4 regions of the Nonomuraea sp. NPDC050540 genome follow, and region 1 is predicted to be linked to each of the others. Evidence: riboswitches for the same ligand, from Rfam matches in the RefSeq annotation. Region 1 holds a riboswitch; each other region holds the start of a gene.

Region 1 (7,197 bases):
CCCGGACAACTGCTCGGAGCGGGCGATCGTGCTCATCTGGGTGACGGGCATGATGCACGGGATGATCGGGGTGGCGCAGCCCTTGGCCGCCACCCGGTCACGCAGCCGCAGGTAGTCCTCGGCCTGGAAGAACATCTGGGTGATCGCGTAGTCGGCCCCCGCGCGGCACTTCTGCACGAAGTAGTCGGTGTCGGACTCGATCGACGGCGAGCGGGGGTGCTTGTAGGGGAAGGCGGCCACGCCCACGCAGAAGTCTCCGGCCTGGCGGATCAGCCGGACCAGTTCCTCGGCGTAGAGGACGCCTTCCGGGTGCTGGACCCACTCGGCGCCCGGGTCGCCGGGAGGGTCGCCGCGCACGGCCAGGATGTTGCGCACCCCGGCGTCGGCGAAGCGGCCCACCAGGTGGCGCAGTTCGCGGATGGAGTGGTTGACGGCGGTGAAGTGCGCCACCGGGGTGAGCGTGGTCTCGTGGGCGACGCGTTCGACGATGTCGACGGTGCGGTCGCGGGTGGTGCCGCCCGCTCCGTACGTCACGGAGACGAAGGTGGGGCGGAGCGACTCCAGCTCGCGGATGGCTCGCCACAGCTGCCGCTCGCCTTCGTCGGTCTTCGGCGGGAAGAATTCGAAGGAGAACGACCGTCCACCGGAGGCGAGCAGCTCGCGCACGGTGGGAACACGATCGGGCAGGATGGAGGGTCGACCAAGCGCCATGCACCAAGGTTACCGCCCGCGGATCGAGCGGAGATCGAAGCCTGGTCCACCGCCCGTTAGTCTCATGAGCATGACCACTGACGCCCTGCGCCAGCAGGTGGACCGTTCGCTCAGGCAGTTCGTCGGCCGGCAGGAGCCTGCCCTCGGCGACCCCGACCTGGAGCCGCTGCTGGCGGCGGCGAACGACCTGCTGTCGGGGGGCAAGCGGCTGCGCCCGGCGTTCTGCTACTGGGGCTGGCGCGGCGCGGGCGGCGAGGACGGGCCCGGCATCTTCGCCGCGGCGGCCTCACTGGAGCTGCTGCAGGCCAGCGCTCTTGTCCACGACGACGTCATGGACAAGAGCGATCTGCGCCGCGGCATGCCGTCGGCGCACCGCCGTTTCCAGGCGCTGCACGAGAAGGCCGGCTGGCACGGCGCGGCCGAGCAGTTCGGCGAGGGCGCCGCGATCCTGCTGGGCAACCTGCTGCTCATCTGGTCGGGCGAGATGTGGCGCACCAGCTCGCTGCCGCCGGAGTCGCTGGCGGCCGCGCAGCCGTTGCACGACCACATGCGCACCGAGCTGATGTGCGGCCAGTACCTGGACCTGCTGGAGCAGGCCCACGGCGAGAACTCCTTCGACTCGGCGCTGCGCGTGGCGCTGTACAAGAGCGGCAAGTACTCGGTGGAGCAGCCGTTGCGGCTCGGGCTCGTGCTCGCGGCCCGCAGCGCGCAGCCGTGGATCGACGAGCTCTGCGTGGAGTACGGCCGGCGCGTCGGCATCGCCTTCCAGCTGCGCGACGACATCCTGGGCGTGTTCGGCGACCCCGCGCAGACGGGCAAGCCGGCCGGGGACGACCTGCGCGAGGGCAAGCGGACGATGCTGGTGGCCAAGACGCTCGCGGCCGCCTCTTCCGACGACGCCCAGATCGTGCGCCGCCTGCTGGGTGATCCGGCGCTGGACGAGCAGGGGGTGGCGACGCTGCGCGGCATCATCGCCGACACCGGGGCACTGCAGGAGTGCGAGGACCTGATCGCGTCCTACCTGGACGAGGCGCTCGCGGCGCTGGCCAGGGCGCCGATCACGGAGGAGGCGCGGGCGGCGCTGGACGGCCTGGCCGTCGCCGCCACGTCCCGCAAGTCCTGACCTTCCTGATCGCCCGCTCCAGGCACTCCGGCAGAAGGGCGAAGCCGTACGTCTGACCGACGCACGGCCCCGAACACCTACCGCATCAGGCGGCGGACAGCCGCTTGGCGAACTCGGCCGCCGCGGCGCCCGGGTCGGGCGCCTCGGTGATGGCACGGACGACCACGGCGCGGCGCACCCCGTAGGAGAGCACCTCGTCGAGGTTGTCCAGGTCGATGCCGCCGATGCCGAACCACGGCCGGTCCGTGCCGAGCGCCGCCGCGTGCCTCAGCAGCGCGGGTCCGGGCGCGTGGCGTCCGGGCTTGGTCGGCGTCGGCCAGATCGGGCCGCAGCAGTAGTAGTCGACGCCCGGCTCCACCGCGGCGGCGGAAGCCTCCGCGGCGGAGTGGGTGGACCGTCCGATGACGATGTCGTCGCCGAGGATCTCTCGCGCGACCGTCACGGGAAGGTCGTCCTGCCCCAGGTGGAGCACGTCTGGTCGGGCCGCGTAGGCGATGTCGGCCCGGTCGTTGACGGCGAGCAGTTTGCCGTGCCGGTCGCAGGCGTCGCGGAAGACCTCGAGCAGCGCGAGCTCTTCGCGCGCCTCGAGTCCCTTCTCCCGCAACTGGACGATGTCCACGCCGTTGGCCAGCACGGCGTCGAGGAAGTCGGCCAGGTCGCCGCGCCCTCGCCGCCCGTCGGTGCAGAGGTAGAGGCGGGCCTCAGAAACCGAGGGCTTGGGCACGCCGCTTGACCTCTGTGTGTCTACCGGCCTTGATCGCGTCAACGGGCGATCCTGGCAGTGAGTCATCTGGGGTGAAGAGCCAGCGCAGGGCTTCGGCCTCGTCGTAGCCGGCGTCCTGCAGCACGGTGAGCGTGCCTGGCAGGCCCTTCATCACTTCCTTTCCGTCGAGGAAGACCGCGGGCACCTGGGGCCCGCCGCTGCCTCGCCGTACGCCGAGGAGCTTGTGGTCTTTGAGGAGCTGCTTGGCCCGCCCGATCGTGAGATCCAGGCGCGCGGCCACTTCGGGGAGAGTGAGCCACTCGCTGACGAGCTGGTCGGTCTCCCGGTCGATCTGTGCAACAGAAAGCGTCACGAAACCACAACTACCACATGGAGTGCTTGCTCAAACAACACAATCTCGTAGGGTCACATCCGGATCTACCAGGCGTTCCACATCAAGACGGGCGCCAGCCTCGATGAGACGGCGGCCCTGGACGAGGTCGCGGGGCCGATCGGCGGCCAGCACGGCGGTGATCCGATCTTCTGAGGTCAGCCACACCGCCGACCACTTCTGCCCCTCGCGGTACACGACCCGGCCGCCCGCCGGGTGGTATCCGGCGTACTGCAGCATGTGACCGAACTGCTCCGACCAGAAGTACGGCACCGGGTCGTAGACCGCCTTCTCGCCCAGCAGCGTGGCGGCGGCGACGTCGGGAGAGTTGAGCGCGGTGTCCCAGTGCTCGACCCGCATCCGGGTCTGGAACCGGCGCGACCACCAGTTGGCGCAGTCGCCGACGGCCACCACGCCGGGCAGGGAGGTACGCAGGTGCTCGTCGGTGACGACGCCGTTGTGCAGGTCGATGTCGGCGTCGGCGAGCCATTCGAGCACCGGGCGGGCGCCGATGCCGGACACCACCACATGGGCGGGCACGAACTCGCCGCCGACCAGCTCCACACCGCCTTCGACGACCTCGCTGACCATCGTGCCGAGCCGCAGGTCGACGCCCTCGTACCAGGGCAGCGTGCGCGCGCCCATCTCGCCGATCGCGTGCGACAGCGGCGTTCCCGCCGCCTCGATCACGGTGACCACGCAGCCCGCCTTGCGCGCCGCGGTCGCCACCTCGGCGCCGATCCAGCCCGCGCCCACCACGGCCACCCGCGCGCCGGGCACCAGGGCGGCCCGCAGCACGTGGGCGTCGTCGAGCGTACGCAGGACCAGCTGGGGGCCCTCGCCCGGCAGCCGGATCGGCTCGGAGCCCGTCGCGATCACCAGGCCGTCGTAGGGCAGGTCGCCCTCGGTGGTCTCGACCACGCCCTCACGCAGGCTCTTCGCGGCCACGCCCGGCCGGAAGTCGGCCCGCAGGGCGGCCAGGTCGGTGTCGACGAAGCTGTCGTCGCTCGTGCCCAGCAGCACCGCCTTCGACAGGGGTGGACGGTCGTAGGGCCGGTGCCTCTCCTCGCCGAGGAGAGTGATCCTTCCTTCGAACCCGCGCCCGCGCAGCGATTCGACACTGCGTACTCCGGCCAGGCCGGCTCCCACCACCACCACGTGATCCACGGTTCCGACCATACCGGGGTCAATCGTGAGAGTGCCTGCCGAGGCCGTAGGCTGGGACCGTAAGACGCGCGGGAGTCCGGCCTTAACCGGACTGAGAGGAAGGCTTCATCGGGCCTTCGACCGCAAGACACCTGATCCGGATCATGCCGGCGTAGGGAGCGGACATGCACGTGATCGTGGGCGGCGGCGTCGTCGGGCTCAGCGTGGCCTGGCGCCTTGCCCGCTCAGGACGGCCCGTCACCGTCGTCGACCCCGCGCCCGCCTCGGGCGCCACCCACGCCGCCGCGGGGATGCTCGCGCCGGTGAGCGAGGTCACGTTCACCGAGGAGCCGTTGCTGCGCCTGGGCGCGGCCTCCCTGGCGCGCTGGCCCGCCTTCGCCGCCGAGCTGACCGCCGACGCGGGCCTCGCCGCCGGGGCGCTCGACTACCGCGCCGACGGCACGCTCGACGTGGCCTTCGGCGCCGACGACCTGGCCGTCCTGGAGGAGACGGCGGGCTTCATGGAGAAGCTGGGGCTGCGGGTCGAACGACTCGGCGGGCGCGAATGCCGCCGCCTGGAGCCCATGCTCGCGCCGTCCGTGCGCGGCGGCCTCCTGGCGCCCGACGACGCCTGGGTGGACCCGCGCAGGGTCGCCGGCGCGCTGCTGGCCGCCTTGGAGCGCCTCGGGGTCCCGATCGTGCGGGCGCGGGTGCGCGAGCTGCTGCGCGGCGATGAGGGCGTCCAGGGGGTACGGCTGAGCCCGGGTGACACCGGTGACGGGGCGCACCGGGAGGCCGGTGGCGGCCCTTACCGGCAGGAGCGCGGCGAGCCTTACCGGGAGGAACACGGCGGGCCGTTCCGGGAGGAGCTGCGCGCCGAGCGGGTGGTGCTGGCGGCGGGGGCGTGGAGCGGGTCGCTGGCCCCGGTGCCGGTGCGGCCGGTGAAGGGGCAGATTCTTCGCCTGCGCTCGCCGGAGCCACTCCTGGGCAGGTGCGTGCGGGGCACGGTGCACGGCCTGCCCGTCTACCTGGTGCCGCGCGGCGACGGCGAGCTGGTCGTGGGAGCCACGCAGGAGGAGCTGGGGTTCGACACCCGGGTGACCGCGGGCGGGGTGTACGAGCTGCTGCGCGACGCCCGCGAGCTGGTGCCCGGGGTGACCGAGCTGGAGCTGGCGGAGGTGGTGGCGGGGCTGCGGCCCGGCACGCCGGACAACCTGCCGCTCGTCGGGCCGGGCGGTGAGCGGGGGCTGCTTCTGGCCACCGGGCATCACCGGGGCGGGGTGCTGCTGGCTCCGCTCACGGCCGCCGTCCTCATGGGCGAGGAGCGCGAGCTGTCGTCGTTGTGCTCGCCCGCCCGGTTCGCACCCTGAGCAGCCCTGCCGCCCCATACCGGCCGACCAACTACCCGCCTCCCGAACCCGACCACCCGAAGCTCGCCTCCCCAAACCTGGCTTCCCGAATTTTCATCCCGAAGGGGGATATTTCATGAATGTGACGATCAACGGGGCCTCGCATGAGGTGCCCCACGGGACGACGGTGGCGCAGGCCGTACGGACGCTGACGGAAGCCACCAAGGGGGTCGCGGTGGCCGTGAACGACGAGGTGGTCACGCGCAGTTCGTGGGAGACCACGGCGCTGGCCGACCGCGACCGGGTCGAGGTGCTGACGGCGGTGCAGGGTGGATGAGCTGATCATCGGCGGGGAGAAGTTCGCCTCCCGCCTCATCATGGGCACCGGCGGCGCCCCCTCGCTGGACGTGCTCGACCAGGCGCTGGCCGCCTCGGGCACCGAGCTGACCACGGTGGCGATGCGGCGGCTCGACCCGTCCGCGCCCGGATCCGTGCTCGACGTGCTGCGCGAGCGCGGCATCAAGGTGCTGCCCAACACCGCGGGATGCTTCACCGCGGGCGAGGCCGTGCTGACCGCCCGGCTGGCCCGCGAGGCGCTCGGCACCAACTGGGTCAAGCTCGAGGTCATCGCCGACGAGCGCACGCTGCTGCCCGACCCGATCGAGACGTTCGACGCGGCGGAGCGGCTGGTGGCCGACGGGTTCGTGGTGCTGCCCTACATCGGTGACGACCCCGCGCTGGCCCGCCGCCTGGAGCAGGCCGGATGCGCGGCGGTCATGCCGCTCGGCGCGCCCATCGGCTCGGGGCTCGGCATCCGCAACCCGCACAACATCGAGCTCATCGTCGAGGCCGCCTCCGTGCCGGTCATCCTCGACGCCGGGATCGGCACCGCCAGCGACGCCGCGCTCGCCATGGAGCTGGGCTGCGACGCGGTGCTCCTGGCCACCGCCGTGACCAGGGCGCAGCGGCCCGAGCTCATGGCCGCGGCGATGAGGCAGGCCGTCCAGGCGGGCCGGTTGGCGCGCCAGGCCGGGCGCATCCCCCGCCGCCGCTATGCTGAAGCGTCCTCGCCCATGCACCCTTAGTGACGACGGAGTGCCACGTAATGGCATCGGTTTCGGATGGTCAGGCCCCTCCAGTGGCAAAACGACCGTAAACTCGGCCACGTGGACACGACGACCGCGGACCCTCTCGTCGGGCGACTGCTCGACGGGCGCTATCGCATCGAGTCCCGGATCGCCCGGGGCGGGATGGCGACCGTCTACCTGGCGCTCGACGTCAGGCTCGACCGCACGGTAGCGCTGAAGGTCATGCACCGCTCGCTGGCCGAGGACCCCGCGTTCGTGCGCCGGTTCATCGGCGAGGCCAAGTCCGTGGCCAGCCTCTCCCATCCCAACGTCGTGCACGTCTTCGACCAGGGCACCGACGGCGACGTCGTCTACCTGTCGATGGAGTACGTGCCGGGCAAGACGCTGCGCGACATCCTGCGCGAGCGGGTCAGGCTGCCCGCCCGCGAGGCCCTGGAGATCATGATCCCGGTGCTGGCCGCGCTCGGCGCCGCCCACCAGAGCGGGATGGTCCACCGCGACGTCAAGCCGGAGAACGTCCTGCTGACCGACGACGGCCGGGTCAAGGTCGTCGACTTCGGCCTGGCCCGCGCCATCGAGGCCACGAACCAGACCCGCACCGGCGTGATGATCGGCACGATCGGCTACATGTCGCCCGAGCAGGTGACGACCGGCGGCGCCGACGTGCGCAGCGACGTCTACGCCGC
Region 2 (7,197 bases), on a different contig from region 1:
CCAGCGCGCGTCGAGCGTGCTGGCGAAGCCGCCCACGATCGTGATCGGGGTACGCAGCTCGTGGCTCGTGGTCGCCAGGAACAGATCCTTGGCCTCCTCAAGCTCCTTGGCCGTGGTCACGTCGCGGAAGTCGACGACGATCTCCCCGGTCTCCTCGATCCGCGCGCTCACCACGTCGAGCCAGCGCCCGGTCTCCATCTGGAACGTCAGCTTCTCCCCCGGCTGGGGCAGCGGGAACGGCGGCGGCCCGCCCAGTACCGCCTCGGCGCTGAAGGCGGTCATCTCGGCGGCCGCCGGGTTCCACTGCAGCACCCGGCCCTCGTCGTCGAGGACCGCGATGCCGTCGGCGCTGGCGTCGAACACCGCGCGCTCGTGTGCCCGCTGGCGTACCGCGTCCTGGTAGGCCATCGCGTTGCCGACGGCGATGCCGGCGTGTCCGGCGAGCAGCTCCAGCAGCTCCAGCTCGACGTGCCCCGGCTTGTGCTCGGCGAACAGCGCGTAGAGCGCCCCGTACGGCCGGCCGCCCACCGCCGCCACGCCGAGCGCGATCGTGTGCAGTCCGGGCAATCGCGCCCAGACCAGGTCACCGAGCCCGTGCGACTCGAGCAGAACGGTCTTGCCGGTGCGTAAGAGCTTGCCGACCAGGCTGTTGCGCATGTCGGCCGTGGTGTCCTTGAGTGAGTCCGGCAGCTGGTGCACGCTCACCAGGCGCAGCCGTTCCCCCTCGATCAGCACGAAACCGCCGGCGTCCGCGCCCGTCAGCTCGGTGAGGCTGGCGGCGATGCGGTCGAGCACGGCGGGCAGCTCCAGCTCGGAGTTGATGTCGCCGACGACGTCGTTGAGCCGGCGCACCAGCCGTTCGCGGCGCGCCACGCGCACCCTGGCGCCCTCGTCCTCCTGCGTCAGGTGGTGCACGCAGACGTAGCCGGCGACGGAGCTGCCCTGGAGCAGCGCGCTGGTGTCGATCCGCACGTCCAGCAGGCTCCCGTCACGGCGGAAACGCTTGGTGTGCAGCGAGACCTGGCCGCCGGTGCGCACGCGTTCGAGCACGGCGTTGTGCTCGGCGGTCAGCTCCGCCGGCACGATCGGGGCCCGGCGCCCGACGATCTCCCCGGCCGTCCAGCCGAACAGCCGCTCGGCCGCGGGATTCCAGTGGAGCACCGTCTGATCCCGGTCGAGAGCGATGATCGCGTTGGGGGAACTGGCGAGCACGACGGCGGCGAGGTCGTCGTCACTACCTGCCCGCATGTCTCCCACATCTCCATAGTGCCCGTGGCGAGGTGCTTCCGTCGGGCGATCCGTCCGATACGCTGCGGTCACGGGTTCCCAGGTGGCGAAGTGGGTGAGGGTATGTCGAGCGGTGACCTCGATGCCCTGCTCCGCGTGACCTCTTCGACCTACCGCAGCGAGGACCCGCCCGACGTCGCCTTCGGCCCCTACGACGGCGCGGTCGGCAGACTCGTCCTCGCCGTGACCGCGCGCGGGGTCGTGACCTGCAGTTTCGACGAAGAGAACACGGTGTTCGAGCGGGTCGCCAAGCAGTTCGGCTCCTTCATCGGGCCCGACGCCGCCCGGCTCGACCCGGTGCGCCGCGAGCTCGACGCGTTCTTCTCCGGGCGCCTGCGCACGTTCACCACGCCGGTGGACCTCACCCTCGCCACGCCGTTCGCCAAGACGGTTTTGCAGAAGATGATGGCGGTGCCGTACGGGACGACCACGACCTACGGCGAGATCGCCGAGCGCATCGGCCGGCCGCGCGCGCTGCGTGCGGTCGGGAACGCGCTCGCCCAGAACCCCGTCTGCGTGATCGTCCCGTGTCACCGGATCGTGCAGGCCGACGGCGAGCTCGGCGACTACGCCGGAGGCGCCGCCGCCAAGCGCCACCTCCTGACCGTCGAGAGCCGCTGACTCACTTCACCGCCGCCCGCCCGCGGGTGCGGCCGAGCAGCCCGACCAGCAACGTCACCAGCGCCGCCACGATGGCGCCGCCGAGCGCGCCGTTCATCCACGGCTGGCGTACGGCCTCGCGCAACGGCAGCCAGATCCGGTCCCACGCCTCGACCGTCGGCGTGCCCGTGGTCACCCAGTAGGCGGCGAAGCCCAGGGCCCACGGGATCAGCATCGACCAGCGGGCCGGCGCGTTCTCCGCGGTGTTCCACCGGGTGCCGCCGCCCAGCAGGAAGTAGTCGACGGCGAGCACCGCGAACATCGGCACGAAGACCGCGCCGATGACCCCGAGGAAGGCGCCGTAGGAGGTGACGTCCACGGCCAGCGCGATCGCGACCGTCACCACGCCGATGGCGGTGGAGAAGATCCGCCGGTCCACTCTCGGCATGAGGTTCTGCAGGGAGACGGTCGTGGAGTACACGTTCGCGAACGACTGGTCGGTCTCGCGCAGCACCAGGATGGCGAAGAACAGCGCGCCCAGCGGCGCCGCCACGAACGGCGCGAACACCGCGGTGGAGTTGGCCGCGACCGCCGAGGTCCCGGCCAGCGCGACCGCGTAGACGCCCAGGCCCAGGCAGGCGATCTGGGCCAGCGTGTAGCCGCCCACGACGCCGGTGAAGGCGGCCCTGCTGGAGCGCGAGTGCCGCGCGAAGTCGGCCGCGAGCGGCACCCACGAGATCGACAGCGCGATCACGTAGTCGACGGCCGGGGCGAACGCGGTCCAGTCGCCACCGGTCTGCGGCGGCGCCTTGCCCAGGAAGTCCACGGCGAACCAGACCATCGCGATGATCACGCCGATCGTCACGTACCTGCGCAGCAGTCTGATCGCGCCCAGCGGCCAGATCGTCAGCCCCGTGGTGATCGCCCCGGCGACGAGCACCCAGACGGCGTACGGCACCGCCGTACCGAAGATGGCCATCGCGCCGTTGGAGATGACCCAGAGCTCGAACGCGCCCCAGCCGATCATCTGGACGATGTTGAGCACGGTCGGGATGTAGGACAACTTGGCGCCGAACAGCCCGCGCAGCAGGACCATCGCCGGTTTGCCCGTCTGGGTGCCGGGGATGGCCGACAGGCCGACCATGGCGGTGCCGATGAGGCTGCCGACCGCGGTGGCGGTGAGCGCCGCCGCCAGGCTCAGCGGCGCGTCGCCCAGGGGGTTGAGCAGCAGCAGCGCACCGGAGAAGCCCAGCAGGCTGACCGCGAGGTTGGCCCACAGCGCGCCCTGGTCGAGCACGCCGAGGGTTTTCGGCGTGGCCCCGTCCAGGGTCAGGGCCACCTCCGAGTGGTGGGGTTCATCAGAGTGGTGTGATCCATCGACGACACGCGTCATCGTGAACGCTCCCTACGCCGGCATTACCCGGTCAGGTTCATGCGGTCGGCAATGCGTGGGGATTGCCCTCTCAGCCCGGCCGTGCCCGAGCTCCCGCGCTTATGTAAGTTTCAGGCGGATTATGCCATTCGCCCGGCGGGTGGCAAGACACCGGGCGGTCCTGAGGCCTGGGAGAATGGGTACATGACGGTTCCCGAGATCGAGGCCAAGGACGTGCCCGCGGACGCGTATCTGCTTGACGTGCGTGAGCAGGGCGAGTGGGTGGCGGGGCACGCGCCCGACGCCGTGCACATCCCCATGGGCGAGCTGCAGTCCCGTCTCGACGAGGTGCCCGCCGGGCAGCCCGTGTACGTGGTGTGCCGGGTCGGCGGGCGCTCGGCGCACGCGGCGGCCTGGCTCAACCACGTCGGCCGCGAGGCGGTCAACGTGGGCGGCGGCATGCAGTCGTGGGAGGCGGCCAGGCGCCCGATGGTGAGCGAGGGCGGCCAGGAGCCGTTCGTGGCCTGACCCGAATGCCAGGTCCGACCGCCGCCAGCATCGGGCGGGCGGCCGGGAGAGCATCGGAGCATGGAATACGAGATCAGCGCCATCGACCCGGTGATCGTGCGCGAGCTGCTCCGGGCGGACGACGCGGGCCGGGCGCCCCGCTTCAGCATCGACGAGACGGGCGGCGCGCCGCTGCGGTGCTGCCTGCGCAAGGCTGCGGCGGGCGAGCGGATCGCCCTGGTGTCGTACGCGCCGCTGCGGCGCTGGGCCGCCGAGACCGGCGCCGACCCCGGGCCCTACGACGAGCTGGGGCCCATCTTCGTCCACGCCGAGCCGTGCGAGGGGCCCGGCACGACCGCCTGGCCCGCCGCCCACACCGCCCAGCGGGTCCTGCGCGCCTACACCGCCGACGGGCGCATCCACGGCGGCCGCCTCCTGCCCGAGGGCGCCGACCCGGAGGTCGCGCTCAAGGAGGTGCTCTCCGACCCCGAGGTGGCCTTGGTCCACGTACGGGCGGTCGAGTACGGCTGCTTCCAGTTCGCCGCCCACCGGGCTACTTGAGCAGGCGCGACAGACGGCGGTCGGCGAGCGGCTTGCCGCCCGTCTGGCAGGTCGGGCAGTACTGCAGCGAGGAGTCGGCGAACGAGACCTCCCTGATGGTGTCGCCGCACACGTCGCAGGGCTGCCCGGCCCGGTTGTGCACGCGCAGGCCCGACTTCTTCTCCGCCTTCAGGTCCTTGGCCGCCACCCCGTGCGCCCGCTCGACCGCCTCGCGCAGCGTGGCGACGATCGCCTCGTGCAGATCGGCCACCTGCGCGTCGGTCAGCGAGGCCGCGATCTTGAACGGGGACATCTTGGCCGCGTGCAGCACCTCGTCGGAGTAGGCGTTGCCGATGCCCGCGATCACCTTCTGGTCGCGCAGAAGACCTTTGATCTGGGTACGGTTGCCACCCACGATCCCCTTCAGCACGTCCACGGTGAAGGTGTCGGCCAGCGGGTCGGGGCCGAGCGAGGCGATGCCCGGCACTTCATCCGGATTTTTCGTGACATAGACGGCCAGGCGCTTCTGTGTGCCCGCCTCCGTCAGCTCGAACCCGGGGGCCAGGCCCTCGTCGTCGGGCGCCAGCCGTACCCGGACCGCCAGCGGGCCCTTGCCGGGACGGACCGGCTTCGCGCCCGAGAGGTCGTCCTTCCAGCGCAGCCACCCGGCGCGCGCCAGATGGATGATCAGGTGCAGACCGTCGCAGTCGAGGTCGAGGAACTTGCCGTGCCGCGCCACGCCGGTCACGGTGAGCCCGCCGAGCGCGCTGACGGGCGGATCGAAAGTCTTCAGCGCCTGGAAGGCGACCACGTCGACGGCCAGGATCGTCCGGCCCACAGCCCGCTCACGCAGGAAATCGGTGAGCGACGCCACTTCTGGAAGTTCGGGCATGCATCCAGATTATGGTCCACAGGCTGTGGAAAACACGGCGCTAGGGTCAAGGTATGAACGTGACGATCGCCGAAGAAGTCCTCCTTCTCGCCCACAGCGAGGAAGAGGGCAGACAGCTCATCCCCGGCACGCAACTGGACACCGCGCTGGGCGGCTCCATCCTCGCCGAGCTGGCGATCAACGACCGGCTGGAGCTCTCGGACAAGAAGGTGTCCGTCAAGAACGCCGCCCCGCTCGGCGACCCCGAACTCGACGCCGTCCTCGCCCGCATGGCCGAGGACGGCAAGGCGCGCCGCCCGGTGTGGTGGGTGCAGAAGCTGTACTCGGGCAAACTCCGCAAGCGTCTTCTCGAACGGCTGGCCGCCGCCGAAGTCCTGAGCGAGGAGCGGGCCAAGGTGCTCGGCCTGTTCCCCACCTCGCGCTGGCCCGAGGTGGACGGGCGGGTCGAGGCCGAGATCCGCGCCCGGGTGGCCGCCGTCCTGGGCGGCGCCGAGCCCGACGCGCGCACCGCCGTGCTGATCGCGGTCCTGCACGCCGCCAACCTGGACCGCAAGGCCTTCCCGGGGGCCGACAGGAAGCGGGTCAAGGAGATCGCCGAGGGACAGTGGGCGGGCGACGCGGTGGCCAAGACCATCGCCGCCATCAACTCGGTCATCCTCATCACGGCCACCACGGCCGCGATCACCGCCACCACGACGACCTGACCCGACCCACCCCAGACCCGACCCGCCCAGACCCCATGCGCCGGGAGACCCACCCACCGGGATCCGGAAGCCCCCGAACGGGCCAGGGCGTGCTTGCCGAGCGGGCTGTTGGCGGGTGTGCCCCAGGAGCGGGTGTGCCCGCCTCGGTCCCGGCGCGTGCCGGCGGGGCGGTGTTGCGGCGGGCCGCCCGCGCGCCCTGCCCGCCGTGTCCCTGGACGGAGGGTCAGGGGCTGCGGCGGGTGGGGTGGGGGCGGCGCAGCCGTAACGGAAAGACCGCCCGTGACGAAAGACGTGGTCAGTTGGCGTCGAGGATGTCCTTGGGGACGGGCTTGTCGGCCTTCAGGGCGTTGAAGAGGGCCAGCGCCTTCTGGGTGTCCCACTTGACGGCCGTGCCGCCGCCGGCGATCTCGTTGCCGCCGAACGGCACCACCGTGGTCACCGGGCTGTCGCCCATCGCCAGCCCCAGCGACAACATGTCGAACGCCCCCGTCGACTCGTCCACCACGACCGCGTCCGTCGCGCTCGCCGCCAGCGGGATCGAGGTGAACGGGTTGATCAGCACCCCGGGGCTCGCGGCCTTCTTCACCACCGCGCCCAGGAACTGCCGCTGCCTCTTGGTCCGCTCGAAGTCCGGCAGCGCGCCGCCCTTGCGGGTGCGGACGTAGCCGAGCGCCTGGCCGCCGGTCAGCTCCTGCTTGCCCTTCTTGAGGTTGAGCCCGGCCTTGGGGTCGTTGATGTCGGCCCGCACGTTGATCTCGACGCCGCCGATCGCGTCCACGATGTCCACGAACCCGGCGAAGCCGATCTCCATGTAGTTGTCGATGCGCAGGCCGGTGACGTTCTCGAGGGTTCTGACGAGCAGCTTCGGCCCGCCGAGGGTGTAGGCGGCGTTGAGCTTGTTGCGGCCCTTGCCGGGGATGGTGACCGCGGAGTCGCGCGGCAGGCTCACCAGCGTCGCCTTGTCGCTGCCCTCGGGGACGTGCAGCAGCATCATGGAGTCGGTGCGCTGCCCGGCGGCGCGGCCGGTGGCGAGCTTCTTGCGCTGGGCGGCGGACAGGCCCTTGCGGCTGTCGGAGCCGACCAGCAGCCAGTTGGTGCCGGGGGTGTCGGCGGGACGGCCCTCGTAGTCGTCGAGTACGCCCGGGATGCCGGTGAGCCGGGAATTGACCCAGAAGAACATGCCGATGGCCGCCACCAGCAGCAACACCAGCAGGCCCGCCACGCTGATCGCGATGATCTTCCCGATGGGCCGGCGCCGTCCGGTGCGGGGCGGCTTGGCCGGTGGACGGTTGAAC
Region 3 (7,197 bases), on a different contig from region 1:
GCACCAGGCGGCCGTGCGGCTCCAGGATCGCGTGGAGCTGGATCTGCGCGGCCGTACCGTGCTCGTGGATGTCGACACCGAGTGGCAGCAGCCGGCCGGAGACCTCTTCGGCGCCCTCCACCGCGCCCGTCTGGGTGAGCAGCAGGGCGCGCGCCCACAGGTCGGCCCAGCGGCGCACGGGCAGATGCTCCATCGCGCCGACCGGGGAGGAGGCGCGCAGCTCCGCGGCGAGGCCGTCGAGCAGGACGCCCGCCCGGCGCAGCCGCGGTTCGGCCAGCATGCCCTGGATCGCCTGGTCGGCGGAGGAGGCGAGTTCGTGGTCGACGCCGCGCCAGCCGGTGATGGCCAGCTCGGCCAGCCAGGAGCGGCAGGCGCTGGTGAGCGGGTCGGCGGCCGAGGGCTGGGCGCCGCTCCAGGGCGCGCGGGTACGGCCGAGCGCGGTGTCGAGCCGGGCGAGCAGCGCGTCGTGCACCGCGCCGAGCAGCGTGGTGCGCGCTCCGGCCAGCGCCGTCAGGTGCTCCTCCGCGATCGAGCCCGCGGTGAGCTTCCCGGCGGCGTCCGCGGCCAGGGGGCCGAGGGGAGTGGCGGCGACCGCGCCGGCGAGCGCGGTCAGCGCTTCCGCGCGCTCCTCACCCAGGCGGGCGAAGCCGTTGGCCAGCGCGTCGTCGAAGCCGGCCACCAGGCCGAGCGCCTCGTCGAGTCCGGGCTGCGGGCCTTCGCGCAGGGCCGCGAGCTGCGTGGCGAGCATCAGCTCACCGCCCCGAGCGAGGGGAACCAGTGCATCTCGGCGACCGGTTCGCCGGTGGCGGGCAGTTCGAGGTAGGCCAGGTGCCGCAGGAAGCGGCTGAAGACCACGGCGGCGGGGATGGACTCGTGCCCGCCGTCCAGGTTGCGCACCAGGTCGCCCGCGCGCTCGCCCTCGACGCGCAGGTAGCGGGCCACCTGATCGAGGCCGTACTGCAGGACGGCCTCGTCGACCAGCGAGTGCAGGTGCTTGCACGGCGCGCCGCGCAGCCCGCCGCAGGGCCGGTTGTTGTTGGTGCTGCAGTTGTAGCCGTGGGTTCCGGCGGTGATCGAGGAGACGTACACCCGCTCGATGTCGGAACCGCTGGACACCACACCTTGCAGCCGGCCCTCCGCCATCTCGACGAAGGGCACTTTAGCCAGCTTGCGCGGTTGGATGGGTGATACCACCCGCAACGCGCTGAGCTGCTCCCACGCGGGTCTGTCCGCGTTCAAAGGACGACCTCCAAGATTGGTATCGGTCGATCAGTGAACGGGAATTTACCCGACCAGTCCGACAATTTCCGATCAACGAAAACCTTCGGCGGGCAGCGCGCGGCGCAGGAAGTCGAGCTGGTGCGCGAGCAGGAACTCGGCCGTCGGCCGGTGCCCCGCACGGGTCAGCGGCAACACCTCATGCGGGCGCCCGGCCTCCAGCAGCGCGGCCGAGAGGCGCAGCGTGTGCGCGGCCACCACGTTGTCGTCGGCCAGCCCGTGGATCAGCAGCAGCGGCCTGGTCAGCCGGTCGGCCTCCAGCAGCGGCGAGCACCGGTCGTAGGCCTCCGGGTGCTCGTGCGGCTGCCCGAGGTGCCGTTCGCGCCAGTGGGTGTCGTACATGCGCTGGTCGGTGACGGGCGCGCCGGCGATCGCCGCGTGGAAGACGTCCGGCCGGCGCAGCACCGCGACCAGCGACAGGAAGCCGCCGAACGACCAGCCGCGGATCGCCACCCGGCCCAGGTCGAGCGCCGGCTCCAGCTTCGCCGCCTCGTGCAGGCCCTCGACCTGGTCGTCGAGCACCGGCTGGGCGATGTCGAGGTGGATCGCGCGCTCCCAGGCGGGGCCGCGGCCCGGCGTGCCCCTGCCGTCCACCGCGAGCACCGCGTAGCCCTGCTCGGCGAACCACTGCGAGACGTAGGTGGCCCAGAACGGCTCGGCGGTCACCTTGCGCATGGCCGGTCCGCCGTACGGGTCCACCAGGACCGGCAGCGGCCCGTCCTCCTCCCGGTGCCACGACGGCAGGAACAGCGCCGCCCGCAGTTCGCGCGGGCCCAGCCTGAGCAGGCGCATCCGGAGGTCGAGCACCGGCTTCTCGGCGTGGGAGACGATCTCCTCGCCGCTGGCGCGGATCCTGGCGCCGATCACCGTGGTGCCGCCGCGCGCGGTGTCGTCGAGTCCGGCCGGGCCGAGCTTCTCCAGGCCGGCGTCCGGGTGGTAAGACCACAGCTGGGTCTCGGTGGGCTCGTCGGTGGCGGTGAACAGCACGCTCTCGCCGTCCACGGACCGCACCGCCAGCAGGTTCAGGCCGGGCGGGGTGACGGGCCGCCCGCCGTACAGGAGGGTGCGGGTGTCGTCGCGGTCGTCGCTCGTGAGCCACACCCCCTTCCCGGTACGGCGCGGCAGACCCGGCACCAGCGTCACCCAGGCGGCGTCACGCTGCTCGGCCAGCAGTTCCGTCCGCCCGGTGGCGGGATCGACGGCGAGAATCCGGACCCGGCGCTGGTCGCGGCTCTGCACGGCGGCGTAGGGCCCGTGCGCGTCCCAGCCCGCGGCGGTCAGGTACTCGTCGTCGGCCTCGACGCGGATCCGTGTGCCGTCGAGATCGACGATCCACAACGTCACGTCGGCGTTGGCGGTCCCCACGGCCGGATAGGGGAAGGAGCGCGACGGCCGGGACGGGTCGGACGGATCGGCGAGATGCCAGCGCTGGACGGGCGCGGTGTCCACCCGCGCCACCAGCAACCGCCGCCCGTCGGGCGCCCACCAGAAGCCCTCGCGCCGCCCCATCGACTCGGGTGCGACGTACTCGGGCAGCCCCCACGTCACCTCGGGCCCGTCGGGCTCGGCCACGGCCCGGTCGCCGTCGCCGTCCACGCCGATGACCCGGAGCGCGCCCGCGCTGACGTAGGCGACGCGCTCGCCCGTGGGGTCGGGCCGGGGGGCGCGCACCGGTTCCGCGGAGGGCAGCGCGCCCTCGGCCGTGCACAGCTGCCCGTCGCGCTCGAAGGCCAGGACCCGGCCGTCGTCGTCGGCCGCGTACGCGGTGATGCCGGGCCCCGCCACCAGGCGTTCCTCGCCCTGGGCATGCGCCCACAGACTGCTGTCACGCAGGAAGAAGACGGTACGCCCGTCGGCGGAGACGGTGAAGGAGGACGGCCGGCCGAGCGTGAACCGCTCGGTGCGCGCGAGCTGGCTGAGAAAGGTCATGAACGCAGCATGGCCGCCCCCGTGATCACGGGAAGCGGCCTTCTCCATCTTCATTCTACCAGGCTGGTGTCTCCCAGCGACTCCAGCAAGGTGCGCAGCAGCCCCGCCAGCTGATCGCGCTCGGCGGGACCGAGCGCGGCCAGCAGGCGGTCCTCGTTGTCCACGTGCGCCCCGACGAGCCGGTCGACCAGCTCAAGACCCTGCGGCGTGAGCCGGATCCGCACCGACCTGCGGTCGCCGCTGGCCCTGACGCGTTCGACGAGGTCCTTGGCCTCCATGCGGTCGATCCGGTTGGTGATCGCGCCCGAGGTGACCATGGCCGCCTTGAGCAGTTCCCCCGCGCTCAGCTCGTACGGCGCGCCGGACCTGCGCAGCGTGGCCAGCACGTCGAACTCCCACCGCTCCAGCCCGTGCTCCTGGAAGAACGCCTTGAGCTCGCCGCCGAACAGCAGGCTGAGCCGGGAGACCCGGCCGATGACCCCCATCGGAGAGGGGTCGATGTCGGGGCGTTCCCTCTTCCACTGGGCCAGCAGCATGTCCACCGCGTCGCTCATGCGAAACCTCTTAGCGTTCATAGACTTGACGTTCACACAATAAAGTGATGATATCTCAACGTTGAGATTATCAATGAGAGGTGATCAGCGTGTCCATCGTCACGCAAGAAGAGGTCTCACTGAAGGAATGGCTGGCCGTGGCTGCCGTGGCCGTGGGCACGTTCGCCATGGTCACCGTGGAGCAGCTGCCCGTGGGCCTGCTCACCGCCATCGGCGGCTCCTTGGACATCTCCGAGGGCGCCGCCGGGCTCATGGTGACCGTGCCCGGCCTGGTCGCCTCCGCCACCGCGCCCCTGCTGCCCGTGGCGATCGGGCGGCTGGACCGGCGTACCGTGCTGATCGGGTTGCTCAGCCTGATGGTGGTGGCCAACGCGGTCTCCGTGGTGGCGCCCAACTTCGGCGTCATGCTGGCCTCCCGGTTCCTGGTCGGCATCGGGATCGGCGGGTTCTGGGCGCTCGCGGCGGGCATCGCCGTACGGCTGGTGCCGGAACGTCATGTCGCGCGGGCCACCTCGCTGGCCTTCGGCGGTGCGACCGCGGCGAACGTGCTCGGCGTCCCGGCCGGGACGCTCATCGGCGGGCTCACCGACTGGCGGGTCGCCTTCGCCGCCGTCGGCGTGCTGGCCCTCCTGGTGGTCGGCGCGCTGCTGTGGCTGCTGCCGAGGATTCCCGCCACCGCCCCCGTCCGCCTGCGCGAACTGCCACGCCAGTTCCGCAACCCGGTCGTACGCGCCGCCGTCATCTCCACGTTCCTCGTGGTCAGTGGCCAGTACGCCGCCTTCACCTTCATCAGCCCGATCCTGCAGAACGTCTCCGGCGTGCCCGCCGACCTGATCGGCCCGGTCCTGCTCGGCTTCGGCGTCGCCGGAGTCGTCGGCACCTTCGTCGGCTCCTCCTGGGACGTCCGGCGCCGGGTCGTCACGCTGAGCGTGACCCTGGCCGTGATCATGGTGATCTTCCCGCTGGCCGGCACCACGCCGGTGACCGGCTCGATCCTGCTGCTGATCTGGGGCCTGGCCTACGGCGGCGCCCCCGTGGCCGTGCAGACCTGGATCCTGAAGGGCGCCGGACCCTCGGCCGAGGCGGCGACCGCGCTGAACACCACCGTCTTCAACCTGGCCATCGCCTTCGGCGCCGCGTTCGGCGGGATCGTGGCCGACAACCTGGCCATCACCGGCGCCCTGTGGTTCGGCGCCCTCCTGATGGGCCTCACCGCACTGGCGGCTGTTACTGTGAGCGCGCGACGCGGGGTGCCCGCCAAGGGCTGAGATCCAAACCCGTCGAACCTGATCTAGTTCGGACTAGCGAAGGGACTGTCGTGTTCACCGACGACGCCTGGAACCAAACCGCCGGCCTGCTGCGGGCCATCCACGAGCACCCGTTCAACACCGCCCTGGGCGACGGCACGCTCTCCCGTGAGCGCTTCGCCTTCTACATCGTCCAGGACGCCCGCTACCTGGAGGCGTTCGCCAAGGCCCTGGCCACCGCGGCCGTCAGGGCGGCGGACCCGGACGAGATGGCCTTCTGGTCGCAGGCCGCCCACGACGCCATCGCCGCCGAGCGCACCCTTCACGAGGGCTACATCGAGCAGTACGGCCTGACGGCCGCCGACCTGACCGGCGTGCCCACCTCGCCGACGGCCCTCGGCTACTCCTCCTGGCTGCAGGCCACCGCGCTGTCGGCGCCGTACCCGGTGCTGGCGGCGGCGGTGCTGCCCTGCTTCTGGATCTACGAGGACGTCGGCACCGCGCTGGTGGGCCGCAGCTCCGAGACCCATCCGTACCGCGCCTGGATCGCCACCTACGCCGACCCCGAGTACGCCGCGTCGGTCACCCGTGCCAAGCAGATCACCGACCGCCTCGCCGCCGAGGCCGACCCGGCGCTCCTGGAGCAGATGCGGGCGGCCTTCGTGAAGGCGGCGGAGTTCGAGTGGATGTTCTGGGACAGCGCCTGGCAACTGGAGTCCTGGCCTACCGCGAAGTGGCTTTAGCCGCCCGGATCAGCAGCACCACGACGGCGATCGAGCCGGCGGTGGTGAGCACGAGCTTGGCCCAGCTCGCGGCCGTCGCCCATGCGGGCATGGCGTCCAGGGCCGCGGCGACCAGCGCGTGCGTGTCCACGCCGGGCAGCACCGGCTCCAGGAAGCGGGCCGTGAACACCTGACCGGGAATGATGACGACGCCGAGCACGAGCAGGATCGGCTGGAAGATCCAGGACAGGATCCGGCCGATCCGCCTGCCGGTCAGGTTGAGCAGCGCCAGGGCCACCAGGATGACGATGATCACGATCGCCAGGCCCTCGCTGCCGGCGAAGCTGATGCCGTTCCGGGTCAGCAGCTCCAGGGGCTGGTTCTGGCGGGCCATCTCGGTCTCGGCGGCTCGCTGGGCGGCGGCGCCGTAGAAGGTCACGGAGTAGATCCCCAGCAGGAACGGGACCACGGTCAGTAGCTGGATCACCGCTGCGGCGATACGGGCGTTCATGGAAGTCTCCTCATTTTGAACTTAGTAAAACCCTAAGGCGTTGTTGAACTAAGTGCAATATGATGGCGGTATGTCGCTGACCAAAGAGCAGATCGTCCTGGCCGCCGTCGAGGTCCTAGACGCCGAGGGCGTGGCCGGCCTGAACATGCGGCGGCTCGGCGCCCAGCTCGACTCGGCCGCGACCGCCATGTACTACCACGTCAAGAGCAAGGACCGGCTCGTCGAGCTGGCCGCCGACCACGTCTTCGGCGAGATCGGGCTGCCCGACCCGGCCGCCATGGGCTGGCGCGAGGCCGCCGCCGAACTCGCCCGCGGCGCCCACGAGATGATCGTCCGCCACTTCTGGCTGATCCCGGCCATGAGCACCCACGTCATCTACGGCCCCAACAAGGCCCGCTACGACGAGCACTGCCTGACCGTCCACGAATCGGCCGGTTTCGCCGCGCCCGACGCCGACCGGGTCGCCGCGTCGATCCTGATGTTCGTGATCGGCGCCGCGCAGGGAGAGGCGGCCGAGTCGGCCCTGCGCGCGAAGGTGCGCCGCGCGGGCGCCGACGAGGAGAAGCGGATGGACGAGGCGATGACGGAAATGGTCGAGACCGCCCAGCGCTTCCCCCGCCTGCGGGCCCGCCTGGAGCCCGACTACCCCACCGGCGGCGACGCCTTCGAGTTCGGCCTCTCGTCGCTGCTGGACGGCCTCTTCACGCGCCTGACTTGACCTCAATCATGCTGGAGGTTGAAAGGGTAGGGGCATGAGAGCCATTCATGTGCGAGAGTTCGGCGGCCCCGAAGTCCTGACGCCCGTCGAGGCGCCCGACCCGGTCCCCGGCGCGGGCGAGGTGGTCGTCGACCTGGCCGTCGCCGACGTCATCTATCTGGACACCCTGCTGCGGGCCGGTTGGGGCGCGGACTTCTTCCCCCGCGACCTTCCCTACGTGCCCGGCGGCGGCGGAGCG
Region 4 (7,197 bases), on a different contig from region 1:
CGACAGCGCGTCGTCCCACTCCTGCGCCCGGGGGTGCCCCTTGGCGAGGTCGGCGGCATGGGCCGCGATCTTGTAGGTAATGACGCCGGTCTTGACATCGTCCTTGTCCGGCAGGCCCAGATGCTCCTTGGGGGTGACGTAGCAGAGCATGGCGGTGCCGTACCAGCCGATCATCGCGGCGCCGATGCCCGAGGTGATGTGGTCGTAGCCCGGCGCGACGTCGGTCACCAGCGGGCCCAGCGTGTAGAACGGGGCGTCGTCGCAGATCTCGCGCTGCAGGTCCACGTTCTCCTTGATCTTGTGCATGGGCACGTGGCCCGGCCCCTCGATCATGACCTGCACGGAGCGCGCACGGGCGATCTTCGTCAGCTCGCCCAGCGTGCGCAGCTCCGCGAACTGCGCCTCGTCGTTGGCGTCGGCGATCGAGCCGGGCCGCAGGCCGTCCCCGAGCGAGAAGGCCACGTCGTAGCCCGCCAGCAGCTCGCACATCTCCTCGAAGTTCTCATACAGGAAGCTCTCCCGGTGGTGGGCCAGGCACCACGCCGCCATGATCGAGCCGCCGCGCGAGACGATGCCGGTCTTGCGCCGCGCGGTCAGCGGCACGTACGCCAGCCGTACCCCGGCGTGCACGGTCATGTAGTCGACACCCTGCTCGCACTGCTCGACCAGCGTGTCCCGGTAGACCTCCCACGACAGGTCGGCCGCCACGCCGCCGACCTTCTCCAGCGCCTGGTAGATCGGGACGGTCCCGATCGGCACCGGCGCGTTCCTGATGATCCACTCGCGGGTGGTGTGGATGTTGCGGCCGGTGGACAGATCCATCACGGTGTCGGCGCCCCACCGGGTGGCCCAGGTCATCTTCTCCACCTCCTCGGAGATCGAGGAGGCGACCGCGGAGTTGCCGATGTTGGCGTTGATCTTCACGTGGAAGTTGCGGCCGATGACCATCGGCTCGCTCTCCGGATGGTTGACGTTGGCCGGGATGATCGCCCGGCCGGCCGCCACCTCCTTGCGCACGAACTCGCCGCTCACCCCCTCCCTGACCGCGACGAACTCCATCTCCTTGGTGACCACGCCCCGCCGCGCGTAGGCGAGCTGGGTCACGGGCGCCCCGGTGGCCCGCAGCGGCTTGTGCCCGTCGCCGGGGAAGACCTCGGTGTTCGCGCGAGCCCAGGCCTCCTGCTCCTTGAAGCCGTCGTCGATGGGCCGCACCTGGCGTCCGCCGTAGCGGGCGACGTCGCCGCGTTCGAGCACCCACACCTCCCGCAGCCGCGGCAGGCCCCGCGTGATGTCGGGGTTGTCCGGCCCGGAGGTGTCGTACAGCTCCACCGACGTCCCGTTCGACAGATGCACCCGCCGCATGGGCACCCGCAGATCACCGAGATGGATCTTGGAAAAGCGCGCGTCACTCATCGCGCAAACTCCCTTCGCCGGCATTACCCGGATCAGGTTCTGGCGGTCGGCGGCTGCTCCAGCCGTCCTCTCAGCCCGTTGCACCGGGCTCCCGCGTTCGGACCGCGCCACCGTACCCCGGCGACCCGGGGTACGCACAAGACCCTTACAGCGGCGGCTCGTCGATACGGCGACGCTCCTCGTAGACCGTCGTCGTACGGCGAGCGTGCGGGTCCTCGTGAATCGGCTCCTCGATCACCCTGCGGGTAACGTGCATCCGGTACAGGCCGAACAGCAACCCGGCCAGACCACCGATCATGAGGACGACGCCGATCACATTGATGTCAAGACCGGCGAGGTCGAACTCGACCGCCCAGGTCAGGATCGCGCCGAGCATGATGAGGATGATGCCTCCGGCGATTGTCATAACGCACCTCCAGAGGAAACACCTATCCCCATGTCGAAGAACAAACCTGTCGTCGTGATCGGGCTCATGGGCTCGGGCAAGACGACCGTCGGGAAACTGCTGGCCCGCGAGCTGGGCGTGCCGCTCAGCGACAGCGACCCGTACCTGCGCGGGCGCTACGGCGCCAGCGCCGCCGAGATCGCGAAGGCGGAGGGCGCGGACGTGCTGCACCGGAGGGAGGCCGAGCACGTGCTCCACGCGCTGACCGAGCCGCCCCAGGTGATCGCGGCGGCGGCCAGCACCGTGGAGGATCCGCGGGTGCGCGAGGCGCTGCGCGCGGCCTTCGTGGTCTGGCTGGACGCCCCCGACGAGATCCTGGCCCAGCGGATGCGCTCGTCCGACCACCGCCCGGAATTCTCGCCCTCCGCCATGCGGGCGCGGCGCGAGCCGTACTTCCTGCAGCTCGCCGACCTGCGGCTCGACGTCTCCACGGCCACCCCGGAAAACACGGCGACAACCATTTACGAGGCTCTATAAATTAGGGAAATGTTCGCGAACAAACCCACCCTCGCCGGTGACCGGGTCACCCTCGTACCCGTCGGGCCCGAACACGTCGAGGGCCTGATCGAGCTCTGCGACGACCCCGAGGTCGCCCGGCTCACGGGCTCCCATGCCCGCGACGGGATCTCCCCCAAGGCGGCCCTGGAGTGGTACACCACCCGGCGCGACCACGAGGACCGGCTCGACCTGGCCATCATGGCCGCGGACGGGTACGTCGGCGAGATCGTGCTCAACGAGCTCGACAAGGACAACCTGTCGTGCAACCTGCGCATCGCCCTGGTCGGCGCGCGGGCGTTCGGCAAGGGCTACGGCACAGAAGCCATCCGCCTGGTGCTCGGCCACGCGTTCGCCACAACCCCTCTGCACCGCATCGAGCTGGGCGTATACGATTTCAACGACCGCGCCAAGCACGTCTACGAGAAGTCCGGCTTCGTGCGGGAGGGCGTGCTGCGTGACGCGCTGCTGTGGGAGGGACAGTGGTACGACTCGGTGACGATGTCCGTGCTGCGTACGGAGTGGAAACCCCTGTCATAATGATCATGACGCACGGGTCCCTCGAGGCGCGCGAGGGACCTGTGGCGTTGCGGCCGGCAACCAATTCCGCGTTGTGCGCATCTAAGGGGCAGTGACGATGCGCTTGGTGCCCGGTGACCCCGAACGGCTTGGCGGCTACTGGCTGGCCGGCCGGCTCGGCGCGGGCGGCCAGGGCGTCGTCTACGACGCCTACGACGCCGAGGGCCGTCGCTTCGCGGTGAAGGTCCTGCACGGCGGGCTGAGCGGGCAACTGGCCAAGGAGGCCGCGGCGGCCGGCAGGGTGGCCTCCTTCTGCACCGCCCGCGTGGTCGAGGCCAGGCTGGACGCCGAGCGGCCGTACATCGTCAGCGAGTTCGTCGAGGGCCCCAACCTGCGCCAGGCGCTCGAACGCCACGGCCCCTACTCCGGCGACTCCCTGCTCAGGCTGGCCGTCGCGCTGGCCACCGCGCTGGCGGCCGTCCACAGCTCGGGCGTCGTGCACCGCGACCTCAAGCCGGAGAACGTGCTGCTCGGGCCGGACGGGCCCCGGGTGATCGACTTCGGCGTCGCGCGCACCACCGACGGGGCCAGCACGAGCTTCATCGGCGGCACCCCCACCTACATGGCCCCCGAGGTCTTCACCGGCCGCCGCGCCGGGCCGCCCGCCGACGTGTTCGCCTGGGGCGGCGTGGTGCTGTTCGCCGCCACGGGCGAGGACCCGTTCCAGGCCGAGAGCCTCGGGGGCGTCATGCACCGGGTGCTCACGGTCGACCCCGACCCCGGCGACCTGGCCGAGCCGCTGCGCTCGCTGGTCGCCCGCGCGCTGGCCAAGGACCCCGCCGGGCGCCCCACCGCCCCCGAACTGCTCCTCGGGCTGCTGGGCAGCGCGGAGCCGAGCGCGGGCGCGGAGCTGGCGGCCGAGGTCAGGCCGCCGGACGGCCTCAGCGGTGAGCGGCCGCTCGGCGAGGTCGCCGAGGAGGTCTACGCCGCGCTCACCCCCGAACAGCAGCGCGCCGTGCCCGGTCTCCTGCTGCGGATGCTCGACGGCGAGACGCTCCGCCGCATCCCGCGCGACGAGGCCGAGGACCTCGGCGTGCTGACCCACTTCGCGGAAGCCGGCCTCCTGGTACGGCGCAGCCTCAAGGTCGCCCCCGAGGACACCGAGACCGGCAAGCTCGTGGCCGTCTCCGACGACCTGGTGGCCCCGGCCAGCGCCGCGCTCTACCACGCCTGGCCCAGGCTGCGCTCCTGGGTGGCCGACGACCGCGACGGCCTGGCCGTGCACGGCAGGCTGCGCGGCGCCGCGCTCCACTGGCAGGCCCACCGCCGCCGCGCCGCCGACCTCTACCACGGCAGCGCCCTGGACACCGCGCTCGGCTGGGCCGCCACCACGCGCCGCCACCTGGACCTCAACGCCCTCGAACGCGACTTCCTCGACCGCAGCGCCGCCCAGGCCAGGCGGCGCGGGCGCCGGCGCGGGCTGGCCCTGGCCGCGATGGCGGCGCTGCTGGCGGTCGCCGTCTCGGCGTCGGTGCTGGCCGTACGGCAGAGCCAGGACCTGAGCAAGCAGCTCGCGCAGGCCAACGCGCGGGCGGTGGCGGCGCGGGCAGAGGCGATGCGCGCGACGGACCCGCAGGCGGCGATGCGGCTGAGTGTGGCGGCCTGGAGCCTGTCGCCGGTCTTCGAGGCCAGGACCGCGCTGCAGCATTCGCTGGCCCAGCCGGAGGTGAGCGTGTTCACCGACCCGGAGATCGTGCCGTCGGCCGCCTACCACCTGGCCTTCGACGGGAAGAGCCTGCTCAAGCGGGCCGGCGACCAGGTCGTCACCTGGGACATCGCCACCGGCAGGGCCACCGGCCGGGCCAGGGTGCCGGGCGGGCAGGTCGAGGCGATCAGCGACGACGGCGCCAGGGCGGCCGTGTCCGACGGCTCTACGGTGCGCACGGTCGAGCTGGCCACGGGCAAGCAGGTCGGCGCCGCCCGCCCGCAGGGCGACGCGGTGGAACTGCTGGCCGAAGGGCGGTTGCTGGCCCTGTCCGCCGGAGGCAGGACCGAGCTCTACCCCGCCGACGGCGCGCCGCTGCCGCTCGACCTGACGGGCCGGACCTACGCCGTCTCCCGCGACGGCCGTTGGGCCGCGCTGGGCTCCGCCGACGACGGCGGCCGGGCCGAGCTGTGGGACCTGCGCTCCCGCAAGCGCACCACCACCGTGCAGGTGGACGTGCCGGTCGCCAAGAGCGGGGCCGAGCTGCCCCTGGCCTTCAGCCCGGACGGCTCCCGCCTGGCCGTCACCGGCGCCACGGGGATCACGCTCGTGGACACCGCCACCGGCGGGCGCCGCCTGCTGCCGAGCAGGGGCGGCTCGCTGCTGCCCGCCGTCTTCAGCCCGGACGGCAGGTTCCTGGCCGAGCGGCTGGAGGACCAGGCCCAGCTGTGGCGGGTGGCGGACGCCGGCATTCTCGGCCAGTACCCCGTCAGGCAGGCGGAGGCCGCCCTCGCCTTCTCCGGTGACGGCCGCGCGCTGCGCTACGTGAAGGGCTCGGGCTCGGTGGTCTCCATCGACGTCTCCAGCGCCGTCGAGCTGACGCCCGACGAGGAGGCGGTCAGCATGGGGATGGCCCGGCTCTCGCCCGGCGGCCGGGTGACCGCGCTGCAGGTCTCCGGCGCGATCAAGCTCACCGACGCGCTCAAGAAGCAGCCGATCGGCCGCATCGAGGGCACCGGCGACCTCGCCTTCGACGACGGCGGCACCCTGCTGGCCGTCGCCGCCGACCCGGTCGTGATCTGGGACGTGGCCGCCGGCCGCCGCGTCAACGCCATCGACACCGGCCACGAGCCCTCCGCCGTACGGCTGTCGCCCGACGGCGGCACGCTCGCGGTCGTGCGCGGGCCGGACATCGACCTGTGGAGCGTGCGCGACGGCCGCAAGACCCGCACACTGCCCGGCGTGGGCAGCACCGCGCTGGCCTTCAGCCCCGACGGCAAGACCCTGGCCTCGGGCGCCGACCTGGTCGAGCTGAGCAGCGGCCGGGTCACCCGCGACCCCGCCGGAGTGCGCAGCCTGGCGCCCGACGCCGTCGCCTTCAGCCCCGACGGCCGCACGCTCGGCTACGTGCTCGGCGAGGACGGCCGCATGCTCCTGTGGGACTTCTCGACCCGCAAGGGCAGAACGGCGCCCGTCTCCTCCGGCGCCCTGCACCTGCGCTTCTCCCCCGACGGCCGGCTGCTGGCCGTCGGGGGCGAGCGGGTGGAGATCTGGGAGGCGGACTCGCTGCGCGAGGTCGGCCAGGCGCCGGTGGACGCCTACCCCGCCGACATGGCCTTCAGCGACGACGGGCGGCGGCTGTTCGTCGTGCAGCCGGGCGGCGAGGTGCAGCAGTCGCCGATCGACCCGCTGCTCGCGGCCGAACAGGTGTGCGCGCGGGCGGGAGGCGCGCTCAGCGAGACCGAGTGGGCGAAGCTCATCCCCGAGGCCTCCTACCGCAGCAGCTGCTGACCCGGCGACAAGTACGCCACCAGAGGACGGAAAGAGCGGAGGCTCATGCTGACCGCATGAGCACCGTACAGATCCCCACGTTCACGCCCCGCCGCGGTGGCGGGCAGGAGCCTGAGCCCAATCTGACCTCGATGTACGTCATCCACCGGGCCATGCTCGCCGACCTGCGGCGGCTCACCGAGCTGCTCGCCCGGCCCGGGTCGCCGGGCGTCGCGCGGGTCGCGGTCCTGCGCGAGTACGTCTCCAGCCTGCTCGTCGAGATCGACCACCACCACGCCAACGAGGACGACCTGCTGTGGCCGATCATCGAGAGCACCGCCGGGCGGGCCGTGGACCTGAACCCGTTCACCGACGACCACCAGATGCTGGAGCCGCTGCTGAACCGCTGCCGCAGGGCCGTGCACGGCGATCCGGCCACGCTGGGGATCGAGCTGGCGGAACTGCTCGCGCTGCTCGACGAGCACATCGCCGAGGAGGAGTCCGACCTGTTCCCGATCATCTCCCGGTTCGTGCCGCACCGGGCGTACGCGTGGGTGGAGAAGCAGGTGGCCAAGCGGGCCACGTTCAAGGAGCTGACCTTCACCGTGCCGTGGCTGGCCCGCTACGCCACCAAACCGGAGATGGACGGGCTGCTGGCCGACGCGGGCGCGCCGTTCCGCGTGTTGCTGGCGCTCACCCGGGGCCGCTACGCGCGGCGCGAGCGGCTGCTGTTCGGCTGACCGCCGAGGCGGGCGCGGGCGGCGGCGACCCAGGGGGCCACGCCCGCCCGCTCCGCCGCCTCCAGAGCGTGCCGGTAGTGCCGGTCCGCGGGACGGCCCAGGTGGGCGGC

What was found. Region 1 has a riboswitch for thiamine pyrophosphate ahead of thiO (glycine oxidase ThiO). Riboswitches for the same ligand answer to the same signal wherever they lie in the genome.
Region 2: linked by a shared signal. The riboswitch ahead of ACIBI5_RS15145 (purine-cytosine permease family protein) and the one ahead of thiO (glycine oxidase ThiO) in region 1 are both predicted to bind thiamine pyrophosphate.
Region 3: linked by a shared signal. The riboswitch ahead of tenA (thiaminase II) and the one ahead of thiO (glycine oxidase ThiO) in region 1 are both predicted to bind thiamine pyrophosphate.
Region 4: linked by a shared signal. The riboswitch ahead of thiC (phosphomethylpyrimidine synthase ThiC) and the one ahead of thiO (glycine oxidase ThiO) in region 1 are both predicted to bind thiamine pyrophosphate.

What each region holds. Positions count from the first base shown of each region.
Region 1 covers NZ_JBITHA010000003.1:391,295-398,491, reverse strand. Annotated here, with positions in the region: gene metF (methylenetetrahydrofolate reductase [NAD(P)H]) at 1-711, opposite strand, end outside; gene ACIBI5_RS12155 (polyprenyl synthetase family protein) at 782-1,834, shown strand; gene thiE (thiamine phosphate synthase) at 1,920-2,558, opposite strand; gene ACIBI5_RS12145 (Rv2175c family DNA-binding protein) at 2,536-2,910, opposite strand; gene ACIBI5_RS12140 (NAD(P)/FAD-dependent oxidoreductase) at 2,941-4,095, opposite strand; TPP riboswitch at 4,154-4,270, shown strand; gene thiO (glycine oxidase ThiO) at 4,260-5,444, shown strand; gene thiS (sulfur carrier protein ThiS) at 5,560-5,760, shown strand; gene ACIBI5_RS12125 (thiazole synthase) at 5,753-6,508, shown strand; gene pknB (Stk1 family PASTA domain-containing Ser/Thr kinase) at 6,590-7,197, shown strand, end outside.
Region 2 covers NZ_JBITHA010000004.1:129,166-136,362, reverse strand. Annotated here, with positions in the region: gene ACIBI5_RS15155 (PAS domain S-box protein) at 1-1,248, opposite strand, end outside; gene ACIBI5_RS15150 (methylated-DNA--[protein]-cysteine S-methyltransferase) at 1,384-1,908, shown strand; gene ACIBI5_RS15145 (purine-cytosine permease family protein) at 1,910-3,280, opposite strand; TPP riboswitch at 3,273-3,387, opposite strand; gene ACIBI5_RS15140 (rhodanese-like domain-containing protein) at 3,464-3,787, shown strand; gene ACIBI5_RS15135 (DUF1203 domain-containing protein) at 3,848-4,327, shown strand; gene ACIBI5_RS15130 (Fpg/Nei family DNA glycosylase) at 4,320-5,198, opposite strand; gene ACIBI5_RS15125 (GPP34 family phosphoprotein) at 5,252-5,902, shown strand; gene ACIBI5_RS15120 (LCP family protein) at 6,198-7,197, opposite strand, start outside.
Region 3 covers NZ_JBITHA010000004.1:43,115-50,311, forward strand. Annotated here, with positions in the region: gene ACIBI5_RS14625 (hypothetical protein) at 1-748, opposite strand, end outside; gene ACIBI5_RS14630 (hypothetical protein) at 748-1,158, opposite strand; gene ACIBI5_RS14635 (prolyl oligopeptidase family serine peptidase) at 1,312-3,207, opposite strand; gene ACIBI5_RS14640 (MarR family winged helix-turn-helix transcriptional regulator) at 3,258-3,761, opposite strand; gene ACIBI5_RS14645 (MFS transporter) at 3,851-5,029, shown strand; TPP riboswitch at 4,998-5,092, shown strand; gene tenA (thiaminase II) at 5,080-5,751, shown strand; gene ACIBI5_RS14655 (hypothetical protein) at 5,732-6,241, opposite strand; gene ACIBI5_RS14660 (TetR/AcrR family transcriptional regulator C-terminal domain-containing protein) at 6,312-6,959, shown strand; gene ACIBI5_RS14665 (zinc-binding dehydrogenase) at 6,994-7,197, shown strand, end outside.
Region 4 covers NZ_JBITHA010000002.1:535,474-542,670, forward strand. Annotated here, with positions in the region: gene thiC (phosphomethylpyrimidine synthase ThiC) at 1-1,413, opposite strand, end outside; TPP riboswitch at 1,406-1,518, opposite strand; gene ACIBI5_RS08855 (DUF6458 family protein) at 1,559-1,819, opposite strand; gene ACIBI5_RS08860 (shikimate kinase) at 1,850-2,335, shown strand; gene ACIBI5_RS08865 (GNAT family N-acetyltransferase) at 2,345-2,893, shown strand; gene ACIBI5_RS08870 (protein kinase) at 2,991-6,368, shown strand; gene ACIBI5_RS08875 (hemerythrin domain-containing protein) at 6,425-7,087, shown strand; gene ACIBI5_RS08880 (BTAD domain-containing putative transcriptional regulator) at 7,054-7,197, opposite strand, start outside.